Regions from separate parts of the Falsirhodobacter halotolerans genome, predicted to be linked through region 2. Evidence: riboswitches for the same ligand, from Rfam matches in the RefSeq annotation. Region 2 holds a riboswitch; the other holds the start of a gene.
What was found. A riboswitch is a leader RNA that binds a small molecule or an ion and turns the genes downstream of it on or off. The one in region 2 is predicted to bind thiamine pyrophosphate.
Positions count from the first base shown of each region.

Region 1 (7,428 bases), 710 kb from region 2:
CCATCAGGCGCGCGCCGACTTCGCCATAGCCGAAGATGCAGGGGGCAAGCGCCGCCAGCAGATCCAGAAACCCGCCGGAATATCCCGCATCCATGACAAAGCGGGTATAGGCCAGTGTCCCCGCGCATTCTTCCGTTGCGATCAGCGCGGCCTCGGGGATGCCCGCCTTGCCGCACAGATCGACATGAAGCGACAGTTCGGTGTCCATCAGCGCGTGCACCATCCGCGCGCAGGCCCGCATTTCGGCGGGCGACCCGGCCTTCGCCACCCCCAGCCCCCACGCGCGGGAGAAATGGATCAGAAAGCGGTAATCCTGCGCCAGATAGTCGTGGAACGTCGCGTGCGGCAGCGATCCATCGGCCAGGGCGGCCAGAAAGGGCGCGCGGGTATAGGCGTCCCAATCCGCCGCCATGTCCCGCCACAGGGGAAAGGTGCGACCATAGCTCATTGCCAGACATCCATCGCCAGATCGGCCACGGGGCGGGAGCTGTCCACCAGACCCGCCTCGACCATGAACGTCTCGAACCGGGCATAGCGGCCGTGGTCCAGACCGGCGGGGCTTTGCGACAGGCGGGGCAGGGTCAGATCCCATGCCGTCCGGTTCAACGGGTCATCCAGATCGGGATGGGCGGCGACGAAGCTGTCCCACGCCTCATCCGGGTGGTTGATCGTCCATTGCGCGCCACGTTCCACCGCCGCCATGAACCGTTGCAGCAGGTCGCGGTCGGCGTCGGGACGGGCGAGGTAGATCAGTTCGTCATAGGGCGGAATCCCCTCCTCCTCCACGAACAGGCAGCGGCCCTCGGCCCCTTCCTGCGCCATCTGGGTCAGTTCGAAGTTCCGGTATCCGCCGATGGTCGCATCGACCTGTCCCGACAGAAGCGATCCGGTCAGCGCCCAGCTGACATTCACCATCTCCACCGCGCCCGGATCGGCCCCGGCATGGCGCATCATCGCCGTCATCAACGCCGTCTCCATGCCGGGAACGGAGTAGCCGACCTTCCTTCCCTCCAGATCGGCCACCGACTGGACCGGCCCATCCGCCAGCACCGTCACGCAATTCAGGGGTGTGGCGACCAGCGTGCCGATGCGCGTGATCGGCAGACCTTCCTGTGTCGCAAGGTGAAGCTGGGGTTGATAGCCGATGCCGATCTGCGCCTGACCGGAGGCGACCATGCGCGGCGGATCGGAGGGGTCGGCCGGGGCCACGATCTCCACCTCCAGCCCCTGATCGCTGAAGAAGCCCTTTTCGGCGGCGATGACGATGGGCGCATGATCCGGGTTGACGAACCAGTCGAGGATCAGGGTCACAGGCTCCGCCATCACGGGCGAGGGAAGAAGCAGCAGGGCGGTCAGAACGTGTTTCATCCGGGGTCTCCATCGGCAAGAAGGGCAATGTCGCCGTCCCAGCGGGCGCGCAGATCGTCCGCCGCCCGCCAGGCCCTGAGGCCGGAGCGGCAGACGAAGACGGTGCGCTGCCCGGTCCGGGGCGCGGTGGGGGGAAGGTCGGGTTGGCGGACATCCACCACCAGATCGTCGGGGGCCAGATCGGCCAGCGCCACGAACGGGTGCCAGCCCGCAGGCTCCGGCGCGGTATCGAAGCGGAAGGACGATGGCCGAAGCCCGTCAAAGCGCAGCAGATGCCCCAGCGGCGACGGTGTCTGGCCCAGCAGAACCGCCAGCGCCATCTGCGCCTGTGCCGCGCCCAGCATCGCCACCATCGGCCCCATCACCCCCGCCGTTGCGCAGGTGGCGGCGGTGTCCGGCAGATCGGGGAACACCGCCCGCAGCGAAGGCGCCCCGCCGCAGAACCCGCCGACATAACCCGACATGCCAAGGACCGAGGCCGAGATCAGCGGCACCGCCCCGCAGCGGTCCGACAGGGTGTAGCTGGCGGCGAAACTGTCGGCGCAATCCAGGACCAGATCGAACCCATCCAAAGGCGTGGCGGGGGTCAGGCGGTCCACGATCGGGTCCACCCGCACCTCGGGGTTCAGCAGGGCCATCTCCGCCGCCGCAGCCTTGGCCTTGGGATGTCCGATATGGCGGGCATAGATGGGCTGGCGGTGCAGGTTGCTCTCCTCCACCACATCGGGGTCGATGACGGTGATCCGGCCCACCCCCGCGCCGGTCAGGTATTGCAGGACCGGCACGCCCAGCCCGCCGGCCCCCACCACCAGCACATGCGCGGCGGCCAGCCGGGCCTGCCCCGCATCCCCAATCACCTGTTTCTGACGGGCATGGCGGCTCATCCGCACACCCGCAGCCAGTCGCGCATCCGCGCCTCGGGGTCGGGGTTCAGCGTGATGTCGGTCACGGCAGAGGCGACATCCGCGCCCGCCCCGAACGCCTCCACCGCGCGGTCGGGGGTCAGGCCTCCAATGGCGATCAGGGGGATGGCGCCGATCTTCGCCTTCCATTCGGTCAGTTTCCCGACGCCCTGCCGTTCCCATTTCATCTTCTTCAGAATGGTGGGCCAGACGGGGCCAAGCGCGATGTAATCGGGACGGCAGGCCAGGGCGCGGTCCAGTTCGGCCTGATCATGGGTGGAAATGCCAAGGCGCAGCCGGTGGCGCAGGGCGGGCAGGTCGGCGGTGTCCAGATCCTCCTGTCCCAGATGGACCCAGTCGCAGTTCAGGTCCAAAGCCAGTTCCCAATGGTCGTTCACCACAAGGATCGCGCCTGCATCGCGGCACAGGTCGCGGGCGCGGAGGATATCCTCGCGCGGGTCGCGGTCCTTCACGCGCAGTTGGACCATCCGCACACCAAGGGGCAGGGCGCGGGCGATCCAGTCGGCATTGTCGAAGATGGGATAGAAGCGGGGCAGGATCACAGGAAGGCCCTTCCGATCAGGGGGGTGGAGGGGGCGGCCATGTCGCGCGCCTCCATCGGGTCGGCCAGATGGGCGGCGCGGCCCGCCTCGATCGCCAGGGACATCGCCCGCGCCATGGCCGCCGGATCGCCCGATTTGGCCACGGCGGTGTTCAGAAGGATGGCGTCATACCCCATCTCCATCGCCGCGGCTGCATGGCTGGGCAGGCCGATCCCCGCATCCACCACCAACGGCACGTCGGGGAAATGGGCGCGCAGGGCCCGCAGGCCGTAAGGGTTGTTCAACCCCCGGCCCGAACCGATGGGTGCCCCCCAGGGCATCAGAACCTCGCACCCCGCCTCCACCAGCCGTTCGCACAGGATCAGATCCTCGGTGCAATAGGGGAAGACCTGAAAGCCCTCCGCCGTCAGGATCTGCGCCGCTTCCACCAGGGCGAAGGGGTCGGGTTGCAGGCTGTCGGCATGGCCGATCACCTCCAGCTTGATCCACGGGGTGTCGAACACCTCGCGCGCCATGTGGGCGGTGGTCACGACCTCGCGCACCGAATGGCATCCGGCGGTGTTGGGCAGGACACGGATGCCAAGGTCGCGGATCAGGTTCCAGAAATCCTGCCCGCCCCCTGCCTCGCGCCGCAGGGACACGGTGGCAATGCCCGCCTTTGATGCGCGAAACGCATCGGCGAGGATCTTGGGCGAGGGGTATCCGGCCGTGCCCAGCATCAGCGGGCTGTTCACCTTCGTTCCGTAAAAGACGGGCATGATCAGCCCCCCTGCATCGGGGCGAGAACCTCCAGCGCCGCCCCTTCGGTCAGGGGGGTGGTGGCGCGCAGGCCTTTGGGCACGAAGGCCCCGTTCAGGGCGGTCGCGACCTTGCCGGTGAACCCGGCCTCGCTCAGCGCGCCTTCGACGTTGGTGGCGATCAGGTCGTGCGGGGTGCCGTTAATCGTGATGTTCATCCATGAACTCCGGTATCGTTCCTTGGGTCAGGTGGTCGGCGGCCATCCGCGCCATGGCGGGGGCCAGAAGAAAGCCGTGCCGGTGCAGGCCGTTGGCAAACAGCGTGCCGCCGATCCGGCGCAGGCGGGGCAGGTTGTCGGGAAAGGCGGGGCGGGCGTTCGCCCCCGTCTCGATCACCTCGCCCTCGGCCAGGGCGGGGTGGAGGGCATAGGCGGCGGACAGCATTTCCAGCAGCGCGCGGGCCGTGATGGGGCCGGTGGCCCCCGATTCCACCATCGTCGCCCCCAGCATGTAGATCCCGTCGCCGCGCGGCACGAGATAGAGCGGGATGCGCGAATGCAGCAGGCGAAGGGGCCGCGTCAGCGTCACCTCGGGGCAGCGCAGAACCACCATCTCCCCCCGCACGCCGCGCAGGTCGGGCAGGCGGTCGCGGGCGCTGCGGCCCCGGGTGTCCACGATCCGGCCGTCCAGCGGCGCGTCGAACCGGACCCCCCCTTCGGTCAGCCGCGCCACCAGATGGGAAAGGGCCGTGCGGGGCGACAGATGCGCCTCCCCCTCGAAGAACAGCCCCTCGCGGAAACGTCCGGCCAGCGCGGGTTCCAGCGCGGCGATGTCCTCGCCCGTCACGCGGCGATGGTGGGTCGTGCGGCGGGCGAACCGTTCCAGATCGGCCCGGTCCCGCGCGGGGCTGATCACCAATGTGCCGCGCCGTGTGACGGGCACGCCCGCCGCCGCCCACCAGTCGACAGCCTCCTGGCCCAGACGAAGGACGGGCTCCTCCGCCGTCTCCCCTTCGCAGAACGGGGCGAGCATTCCGCCCGCATACCATGAACACGCCTCCGGCCCCGGCGGGCGGGCGGCGATCTGCACGGGCACCCCGCGCGCGCGAAGTTCGGTGGCGATGCACAGGCCCAAGACGCCCGCGCCTTGAACGGTGATCATTGCGGCCCCCCCGAATGAAAGTGGTGAACCGGACCGTGGCCGTGGCCCAGACCCAGCCCATCGGCGGCGGCGATCGCCCCTTGCAGCCAGCGATGCGCGCGGGTGACCGCCTCCTCCATCGGCTGCCCGCGGGCCAGCCCGGCGGCGATGGCTGCCGAAAGCGTGCAGCCGGTCCCGTGGGTGTTGCGCGTGGCCTGCCGGGGGGCGGCCAGTCGGTGCACCCCGTCGCCCACCAGAAGATCGACACAGACCGGCCCCTCGGCATGGCCGCCCTTCATCAGGACGAAGGCCGCGCCCATGGCCCGCAGGGCGCGGGCCTGCTCCAGCATCGCGGCCTCGGTCCCGGCCAGCGGCAGGCGGGTCAGGCGGGCCGCTTCGGGCAGGTTGGGGGTCAGCACCGTGGCGCGGGGCAGAAGATGGGCAACCATCGCGTCCACCGCATCCTCGGGCAACAGAAGATCGCCCGATTTCGCCACCATCACGGGGTCCAGCACCACGGGCCGGTCGGGCAGGGCGGAGGCGACGGCGGCGATCGCCGCGGCATCCCCCACCATCCCGATCTTGACCGCGTCGATGCGGATATCCGCCAGCACCGTGCGCATCTGCGCCGCGATCGTCGCGGGGGCGACCGGATCGACCCGGGTGACCGCGCGCGTGTTCTGCGCGGTGATCGCCGTTATCGCGCTGGTGCCGAAGACCCCGAACGCGGCAAAGGTCTTCAGATCCGCCTGAATGCCCGCGCCCCCGCCGCTGTCGGAGCCTGCTATCGTCATCGCCGTGGGGGTCATGCCCGCCATCCTTCGTGCCAATGGGCCATGACGAACGGGGGTCTGCAACATATGCGGGCGGGATGTCCCCCGCGCGGGTCGCTGCACACTCGTTCCCTCCGCCGGCATGACCCGGATCAGGTTCGATGGGTCGGTGCATCGCACCTCTCAGCCCCCAGACGGGACGCCCCAACGAGTAGTCCCTTGACGCTAGCCGCCTGTCGCCGCCGATGCAAGCGGGGGTGGGCGAAATAAGAAGGTTGGTTCACATGCATGTCAGGATTGGGACATTCGTCCATTCAGACGGTATTCGGGCGGGATTGTCCGGGGTGCCTGTCGCCAGCGTGGAATATCGTTCCCGAACGCGGCGGGGCAGGACCGGCGTCACATCTTGCCACCTGACCCGAAATGCCCAACATGACGCCAAACCCGAACCGTCAGGGGACCGACATGAAAACCACCCTTCTTGCCACGCTGGCCCTGTTGGGCACCACCGGACTGGCGGTTGCCGATATCGGCCCGCTTGTGACCCCCGCCGATCTGGCGGCCGAAGGGTCCGCGCCCCTGATCCTCGATATCCGCGAGACGGGGTATGAGGCGGGGCACGTTCCGGGCGCGATCCCCGCGCCTTACGGCCTGTTCCGCGGTCCGGCGGAAAACCCCGGCGCGCTGGTCCCGGAGGAGGAGCTGGAATCCCGCCTGCGCGCCCTTGGCGTGACGCTGGACAGGCCCGTGGTCGTCGTGCACCAGGGCAAGGATGACAGCGATTTCGGGGCGGCGGCGCGGGTGTATTGGACCCTCAAATCCTCCGGTGTCAGCCAACTGGCGATTTTGAACGGTGGCATGAATGCGTGGCGCGATGCGGGCCAGCCGGTCCAGACCGAGGGCGTTGCGCCGACGCCGTCCACGGTGGATGTCACCTTTTCCGACCAGTGGCTGGCCACGCGCGACGAGGTGGACGCCATCGTCGCGGGCGACCGCACGGCCCACCTGATCGACGCGCGCCCGACGCCGTTCTTCGACGGGGCGCAGGCCCATCCGGCGGCGGCGAAACCGGGAACGCTGCCCCTGGCGCAAAGCGTGCCGCATTCGGGCTTCTTCGACGGCACCCCGCGTCTGGCGGGGGCCGACACGGCGCGTGACGTGGCCGCAGAGGCCGGGATCGGGCAGGGGGATGAGGTCGTGTCCTTCTGCAACACCGGCCATTGGGCGGCGACCGAATGGTTCGCCCTGTCCGAGGTGGCGGGCCTGCCCAACGTCAAACTCTATCCCGAATCCATGGTCGGCTATTCCCAGACGGGCGGCGCCATGCAGAACGAACCCAGCCTGTGGGACAATCTTGTGCGGCAGGTGCGGGGCTCGAACGGATGACGGCGGTTCCGATGACGGATGCGGGGCGGATCGCGCCCCGTCTTGGGCTGATCGCGGGGGCGGTGGCGGTGATCGCCGCCGTGTCCGTTTTCGCAGGCGCGCGCTATGGCCTTCTGCTGACCATTGGCCTTGGCATCGGCATGACGCTTGAGGGGTTGCGCTTCGGCTTCGCCGGGCCGTGGCGGGCGATGATCCTGCGGCGCGACCCGTCGGGGATCCTTGCGCAGCTTCTGGCGATCGGGCTCGTGTCGGTCGTGGCGTTTCCCCTGCTGGCCGCCCATGCGGGAGAGTTGGTAGGCGCGCAGGCCCCCATTGGCTGGGCCATGGCGGGGGGGGCCTTCGTCTTCGGCGCGGCGATGCAGGTGGTTCTGGGCTGCGGGTCGGGCACGCTGGTCAATGCGGGCAGCGGCAATCCGGTGGGGCTTCTGGCGCTGCCGTTCTTTGCCATCGGCAGCTTTGCGGGGTCGTATCACCTGCTGTGGTGGACCGATCTGGGCGCGTTGCCCATTCTGGTGCTGCAGGGCACAAGCGGGCTTGTGGTGACGCTGATCCTTCTGGC
Region 1 is NZ_JALJAZ010000001.1:736,047-743,474, forward strand. It holds gene MU449_RS03925 (TenA family protein) at 1-448, opposite strand, end outside; gene MU449_RS03930 (ABC transporter substrate-binding protein) at 445-1,368, opposite strand; gene MU449_RS03935 (HesA/MoeB/ThiF family protein) at 1,365-2,252, opposite strand; gene MU449_RS03940 (thiamine phosphate synthase) at 2,249-2,833, opposite strand; gene MU449_RS03945 (thiazole synthase) at 2,830-3,591, opposite strand; gene thiS (sulfur carrier protein ThiS) at 3,594-3,788, opposite strand; gene MU449_RS03955 (FAD-dependent oxidoreductase) at 3,772-4,731, opposite strand; gene thiD (bifunctional hydroxymethylpyrimidine kinase/phosphomethylpyrimidine kinase) at 4,728-5,519, opposite strand; TPP riboswitch at 5,596-5,700, opposite strand; gene MU449_RS03965 (sulfurtransferase) at 5,949-6,869, shown strand; gene MU449_RS03970 (YeeE/YedE family protein) at 6,866-7,428, shown strand, end outside.
Region 1: another riboswitch for thiamine pyrophosphate. It lies ahead of thiD (bifunctional hydroxymethylpyrimidine kinase/phosphomethylpyrimidine kinase); the one in region 2 lies ahead of thiB (thiamine ABC transporter substrate binding subunit).

Region 2 (7,428 bases):
TGGGCGGGGCGATTACGACGGCTGGCTCTGCCCCTGCCACGGGTCGCATTACGACACGGCGGGCCGCATCCGGCGGGGGCCTGCGCCGCGCAATCTGGCCATTCCCCTGGCGCGGTTCGACGCGCCGGGGATGCTGCGGCTGGGAGAACCTGCGTGACCTATCGCCCCCGCACCGCCTTTGGCCGCTGGATGGACGCGCGCCTGCCCCTTGGGCGGCTGATCCACCACACGATGACGGCGCGGGTGCCGGTGAACCTGAACTGGATGTGGGTCTGGGGCATGGTGCTGGTCGTCTGCCTTGGGCTGCAGATCGCGACCGGCGTGGCCTTGGCGATGCACTATGTCGCCAGCCCCGACCTGGCCTTCGCCAGCGTGGAACGCATCATGCGCGATGTGCCGAGCGGGCATCTGATCCGTGCGGTCCACGCCAACGGCGCCTCGTTGTTCTTTCTGGCCATTTATCTGCACATCTTCCGCGGCATCTATTACGGCAGCCACAAACCCCCGAGGGAGATGACCTGGCTGATCGGCATGGTGCTGTATGTGCTGATGATGGCCACCGCCTTCATGGGCTATGTCCTGCCGTGGAGCCAGATGGGCGTGGGCGGCGCGACGGTGGTCGCGGGTATGTTCGGCGCAATTCCGGTCGTGGGCGAGGGGTTGAAGACCTGGATTCTCGGCGGGCCGGCGGTGGGGGGCCCGACCCTGACGCGGTTCTTCGTGCTGCACTGGCTGCTGCCGGGGATCGCGGTTCTGCTGACGGTCCTGCATGTCTGGGGCGTGCATGTGGCGGGGAACAACAACCCCTCGGGGGTGGAGGCGCGGCGGGACCATCCGGGGGACACCCGCCCCTTCTGGCCCTTCATGGTGGTGAAGGAGCTGTTCGCGCTGGCGGTGATTTTCACGTTGTTCGCCGCCGTCACCGCCTTTCTGCCCGGCCTGTTCCTGCATCCCGAAACGGTGACCGAGGCGGGACTGCCCGCCGGTCACGTGGTGCCGGAATGGTATTTCCTGCCCTTCTTTGCCATGTTGCGGGCGATCACCCCCGATCTGTGGCTGGTCATGGCGGTGGACTGGGCGACGTTCGGCGTGGTGGATGCGGCGTTCTTGGGGGTGCTGGTGATGGCCGGATCGCTGCTGGTCCTGCCCTTTTTGCCGTGGCTGGACCGCGCGCCGGTGCGGTCGGCCCGGTATCGCCCCGTGTTCCGGGTGGCGGCGCTGCTGCTGGCGGCGGATTTCGCGATGTTGGCGGTGTGCGGGGCCCTTCCGCCCGAGGGGGCGGCGCTGGTTCTGACATGGATCGGCACCGCCTATTGGTTCGGATTCTTCCTGATCCTGCTGCCCCTCCTGTCGCGGTGGGAGCGCACGCGCGCCCTTCCCCCCAGCGTGGAGGCCGCATGATCCGTGCCGTGGCCCTGACGCTGGCCCTCGCCACCCCCGCCGCCGCGCAGGAGTTTCCGTTCGAGGGGCCGCTCGGCACCTATGACCCGGCCCAGCTTCAGCGGGGGGCGGAGGTGTTCGTGGGCACCTGCGCCGCCTGTCACGGCCTGCGCCATGTGACGATCCGGTCCCTGGCGAACGGCGACGGCCCGGCGATGGACCCTTCGGCCATGGCCGAAGGGCTGGGGCTGGCGGTGACCGACCACTTCCCCCCCTCCGCCCTGCCCGAGGCCCCGGACCTGAGCCTGATGGCGAAGGCCTGGGGCGGCCTCACCGGCGATGGCGGCGCGCGGGCGATCCGCGCCTATCTTGAAGGCTATACCGGGGCGGAGCGGGAGGACGGCGGCGTCTTCCTTTACGAAAATCCCGCCGCGCCCGAGGGGTGGGTGGCGATGCCCCCCGTGGCGCTGGAGGGGGGGGAGGCGACGGATGTCGCGGCCTTTCTGCAATGGGCGGCGGATCCAAATCTGGTGGAGCGGCGGCGGACGGGTCTGGTCGCGATCGGTTTTCTGGCGCTGCTGGCGGGGCTGCTGTTCGCAACCGTGCGGTCGGTCTGGCGTCAGCCGAGGTAATCGCGCAGCGCGGGCGGCGGATCGGCCAGAAGGGCTTTGGTGGGGGCCGGCGGATGGGCGGATCCGTCCGCCACCACGACGGTCGTGCCCCCCATGCGGCGCGCGTCGGCCGGGTCATGCGTGACCATCAGCACCGTTTTCTCGGCCGCGGTGTCCAGCACAAGATCCAGCATCTCGGCCTTCAGCGCCGGGCCAAGGGCGGCAAAGGGTTCGTCCAGCAGCAACACGGGCCGGTCGCGCAGCAGCGCGCGGGCCAGGGCGGCGCGCCCCTGCTGGCCGCCCGACACCTGTGCCGGACGGCGCGCCTCCAGCCCCGCAAGCCCCACACGGTCCAGAACCGCCGCGATCCGCGCATGATCGGCGCGGGACAGCCGCAGGCGGGGGGAGATGCCAAGCCCAAGATTCTGCGCCAGCGTCAGATGCGGGAACAGGTTCTGGTCCTGAAACAGGATCGTCATGGGGCGGCGGTCGGGCGGAGTGCGGGACAGATCCTGCCCGCCCCAGCGCACCGCGCCGGACGTGGGCGCGACAAACCCCGCCAGCATCATCAGCAGCGTCGATTTCCCCGCCCCCGAAGGGCCGAGCACCGCCACGCGCGCGCCCTGTCCGACAGACCAGTCGGCGCTCAGCCGGAAATCGTCCATCACAAGGGTCACGCGGTCCAAGGTCAGATCAGGCACGGCGCCCCCCTTTGTCGAACATCCAGAACAGGCCGAAGGACAAGATCACCAGCAAGAGCGCCGCCCCCGCCGCCTGATCCATGCGATAGGCGCCCAGAAGCTGCTGCACCAAGAGCGGCAGGGTCGGTGCGTCCGGGGCCGCGAACAGCGCGATCACCCCCAGATCGCCCATCGACAGCGCCGCCGTCACCCCGCCCGCAAACCCCAACGGCCCGGCCAGACGCGGCAGGGTCAGCCAACGCAGGCGGGCCAGACCGGTCATGCCCACCGAAGCGGCCAGCATTCCGTAATCCCGCGCAAGCGAGGTCGCGGCAGGGCGCAGGATGCGAAACGCAAACGGCAGCGCCAAAGTGGCGTTGACCAGAACCGTCACCGGCAGGGCCACGACCTCGGGCGCCAGGAACGGGAACAGTCCCAGAAACAGCCCCGTTCCCATCACGAGGCTGGAAGCGGCGAGCGGCAGCATCGCCACCACCTCCACCCACCGCCCGGGTGTGAGAGCCAGCGCGAGCGCCGCCCCCCCCGTCAGCGCGGTGGAGATCAGCGCGATCCCCACCGAACGGCCCGCAGCCCCCCAGACCGATGACGGCAGATCCAGAAGCGCGGGCGCGCCCCGCAGGGCCACCGCCCCCAGCGGTACCAGAAGAAAGGCCGCCGCCGCCGCGATGACCGCCGCGTCCACCCCCATCCGCCAACCCGCCGGACCTTGCGCGACGGCCCGGTCCAGCCCGCGCCCGAAGCCCCCCGGCACCGCGACGCGGGCGGCGATCAGCACCGCCGCGCCGCACAGGGCGAATTGCAGCGCCGACAGGCTGGCCGCGCGGCCCAGATCGAACTGGAACCGCAGCGCCTGATAAAGGGCGAGTTCCAGCGTCGTGGCCTTCGGCCCCCCGCCCAAGGTCAGCGCCACGGCAAAGCTGGTCAGGCAGATGACGAAGATCAGGACCAGCGTGCCGGGCAGAACCTCGACCAGCATGGGGCGTTCCAGATGCCGACGCACCCCGCGCGGGCCGAGGCCAAGGGCCGTGGCCAGCCGAAACCGCTCGGCCGGAATCGCCTGCCAGCCGTGCAGGATCAGGCGCACGGCCAGCGGCATGTTCAGGAACACATGCGCCAGCACCACGCCGTGCAGGCCATAGATGCGGATCGCGGGCAGACCGAAGCCCCCCAGCGTCTGATTGAGGATCCCCGATCGCCCGAACACCGCAAGCAACCCCAGAACCGCCACGATCACCGGCAACAGAAACGGCGCCCCCAGAAGCGCCACCAGCGCCCGCCGCCCCGGAAACCGCCGCCGCGCCAGCGCCCGTGCGACGGGAATGGCAAGGGCCACGGATATCACCGCCGACAACGCCGCCTGCACCAAGGTGAAGCGCAGGGCCGAGAGGTCGGCGCTCCACCCCCCTTCGGCGTGAAGGGCGACGAGGATCAGCGGCCCCAGCGTCAGCGCCAGAACCGCCGCCCCGACGATCAACGCGAGAGCGCGGCCTGCCATTCGGCAATCGCGGCGTCGCGCTGGGCGCGGACATCGTCAGGTGACAGGAAGATGGTTTTTTCGGGGCGCGGAAGGCGGTCGAATCCCTCGGGCAGCGGCACGGCGCGCGCGGGATACATCCAGTTCGTGGTGGCGATGACCTCTTGCGCCGCGGGGGTCAGAAGGAAGGTCAGAAAGCGGTCCGCCAGATCGGGCTGATCGGTGGCGGCCAGTTTTCCCGCCAGTTCGACCTGCAGGTAATGCCCGGCGGGAAAGATCGCGGCGGCCTTGGTGTCGTCCCCTTCGGCCAGAATGTGATAGGCGGGCGACGTGGTGTAGGAGAGAACCATGTCCGCCTCGCCTTCGGTGAACAGGCCATAGGCCTCGGACCAGCCGGGGGTCACGGTCAGGATGTTGTCGGCCAGCGCGGCCCAGATTTCGGGCGCGCGGGGGCCGTATTCCGCCTTGATCCACATCGCCAGCCCAAGACCGGGGGTGGAGGAGCGCGGATCCTGGATCACCACCTGCAGATCGGAGGCGGCCAGATCCTCGAAGCTGGTGGGCGGGGTGATGTCGGTGGTGTGGATGAAGGCGAACCAGCCCCAATCGAAGGGGGCGAAGGTGTCGTCCGTCCAATCGACCGGCAGGTCGGTGTCGGGGATCGTGGCAAGGGGGACGAACAGCCCGCTGTCCTTGGCATCCGCCATCAGGTTCGTATCAAGGCCAAGGACCACATCCGCCGTGCTGCGCGCGCCTTCCAGCTTCAGGCGGGACAGGACGGCGGCGGCGTCGCCGGGGGCGGTGAAGCGCAGCGTGCAGCCGCACTCCGCCTCGAACAGCGTTTTCAACTGCGGGCCGGGACCCCATTCGGTGGTGAAGCTGTCATAGGTCAGCACGTCCAGCACGGGGCGGTCCTGGGCCGTGGCGGCGAGGGGGAACAGGATCAGGGCAAGAACAAGGCGCATGTCATCCTCCTTACATCGGGGAAGACGGCCCTTGCGGCGCACCTTCCCTCCGCCGGGATCAACCGGATCAGGTTCGACGGGTTCGCGTCACGCATCTCAGCCCGAAGGCACCCCGAGGTTAGGAAGGACTTAGGGGGGAAGCCCGGCGCTGTCCAGCGGGAAGCGGGTTTTCCCCGCGCGGGGATTGCCCTATGGCTGAAGGCGACGATCTTGGGGGCGGGTATGAGCATCAACACCTTCGGACATCTGTTCCGCGTGACCACATGGGGCGAAAGCCACGGGCCGGCGCTGGGCGCGACCGTGGATGGCTGCCCCCCCGGCGTGCCTTTGGACGAGGCGGGGCTGCAGGTCTGGATGGATCGGCGCAAGCCCGGCACCAGCCGTTTCACCACGCAGCGGCGCGAACCCGATGCCGTGCGCATCCTGTCGGGCGTGTTCGAGGGGCGGACCACAGGCACCCCGATCCAGCTGATGATCGAGAACACCGATCAGCGGTCCAAAGATTATGGCGAGATTGCGACGGCGTTCCGGCCCGGCCATGCGGACCTGACGTATCACCTGAAATACGGGCTGCGGGATTATCGCGGCGGTGGGCGTTCCTCGGCGCGGGAGACGGCGGCGCGGGTGGCGGCGGGGGGCGTGGCGCGGGCCGCGCTGACGGCGCTGGCGCCGGATCTGACGATCACCGGGATGATGGTGCGCATGGGCGCACATGCGATCGACCGGACGCGGATGGACATCGGCACGGTGGGCGACAACCCCTTCTGGTGCCCCGACCCGGTGATGGCGGCGACCTGGGCCGAGTATCTGGACCAGTTGCGCAAGGACCACGATTCCGTCGGCGCGGTCATCGAGGTTGTCGCCTCGGGCGTGCCGGCGGGGTTGGGCGCACCGATCTATGGCAAGCTGGACACCGATCTTGCGGCGGCGATGATGTCGATCAACGCGGTCAAGGCGGTGGAGATCGGCGAGGGCATGGCGGCCGCCACCCTGACGGGGCGCGACAATGCCGACGAGATGCGGATGGGCCCGGATGGGCCGGAATTCCTGTCGAACCACGCGGGCGGCATCCTTGGCGGGATTTCCACGGGGCAGGATGTGGTGGTGCGCTTTGCGGTGAAACCGACCAGTTCGATCCTGACCCCGCGACGCACCGTCAACGAGGCGGGACAGGAGATGGATCTGGTCACCAAGGGCCGTCACGACCCTTGCGTCGGCATCCGCGCCGTGCCGGTGGCCGAGGCGATGATGGCGACCGTTCTTCTGGACCATCTGCTGCTGGATCGGGGGCAGACGGGCGGGGTGCGCGGCCGGATCGGATAGGGCGGGAACCTTCTCGCGTCTTTGTGTGTTGGGGGGCATAGACAGAGGAGACTACCAATGTCCGACTATCGCAATGACGACCGTCTTGAACGTGAATCCCCGCACGTTGTGCAGCAAGTGCACACGGAGCGTTCCGGAAGTTCGATTTTTCTGATCGTCGCCGCAGTGATCGCGCTTCTGGCGATCCTTTGGTTCGCCTTTGCCGGCGGCAACGACACGACGACGGCCCCGCCCGCACCGGCGGCAACCGAACAGACCGCCCCGACGACCGAAACCACGCCCGTGGTCCCGGATACGACCGTGGCACCAGAAACCGGCACGACGGAGTCGACCACGACTGCGCCCTGATCGGTATGATCTGAAGGGAAGGGGGGCAGCGTTTCGCTGCCCCTTTTTTCATGCGCGGGGAGGAAGGTCGCGCAGAATGGCGCGTGCGGCGGCCTGCGGGTCGGGGGCGGTCCAGACGGGGCGGCCCACGACGATATGGTCGGCCCCGTCGGTGATGGCCTGCGCCGGCGTGGCCACACGCTTCTGGTCGCCCAAGGTGGCGCCGGTCGGGCGCACGCCGGGGGTCACGATCAGCTTGCCGGTCGCCTGGGGCAGGCCGCGGATCATTGCCGCCTCTTGCGGACTGGCGATGACGCCGTCGGCCCCCGCCTCCAGCGCGCGGGCGGCGCGTTCCAATGTGATCTCGGCCAGATCGCCGGGGCGGATCAGGTTCGCGTCCAGATCGGCGCGGTCCAGCGAGGTGAGGATGGTCACCGCCAGGATCTTCGTATCCGACCCCGACGCCCCGGCCGCCGCCGCCCGCACCACCTGCGGATCGCCATGAACCGTCAGGAAATCGAGTCCATGCTGGGCAATGCCGCGCACCGCCGCTTCCACGGTGGCCCCGATGTCGAACAGCTTCATGTCCAGAAACACGCGCTTGCCGCGTTCATGCTTCAATTCGTTGGCAAGGGCGAAGCCGCCGC
Region 2 is NZ_JALJAZ010000001.1:27,521-34,948, forward strand. It holds gene petA (ubiquinol-cytochrome c reductase iron-sulfur subunit) at 1-157, shown strand, start outside; gene MU449_RS00145 (cytochrome b) at 154-1,401, shown strand; gene MU449_RS00150 (cytochrome c1) at 1,398-2,012, shown strand; gene MU449_RS00155 (thiamine ABC transporter ATP-binding protein) at 2,000-2,656, opposite strand; gene MU449_RS00160 (thiamine/thiamine pyrophosphate ABC transporter permease ThiP) at 2,685-4,187, opposite strand; gene thiB (thiamine ABC transporter substrate binding subunit) at 4,163-5,131, opposite strand; TPP riboswitch at 5,159-5,256, opposite strand; gene aroC (chorismate synthase) at 5,354-6,454, shown strand; gene MU449_RS00175 (hypothetical protein) at 6,512-6,802, shown strand; gene pyrF (orotidine-5'-phosphate decarboxylase) at 6,851-7,428, opposite strand, start outside.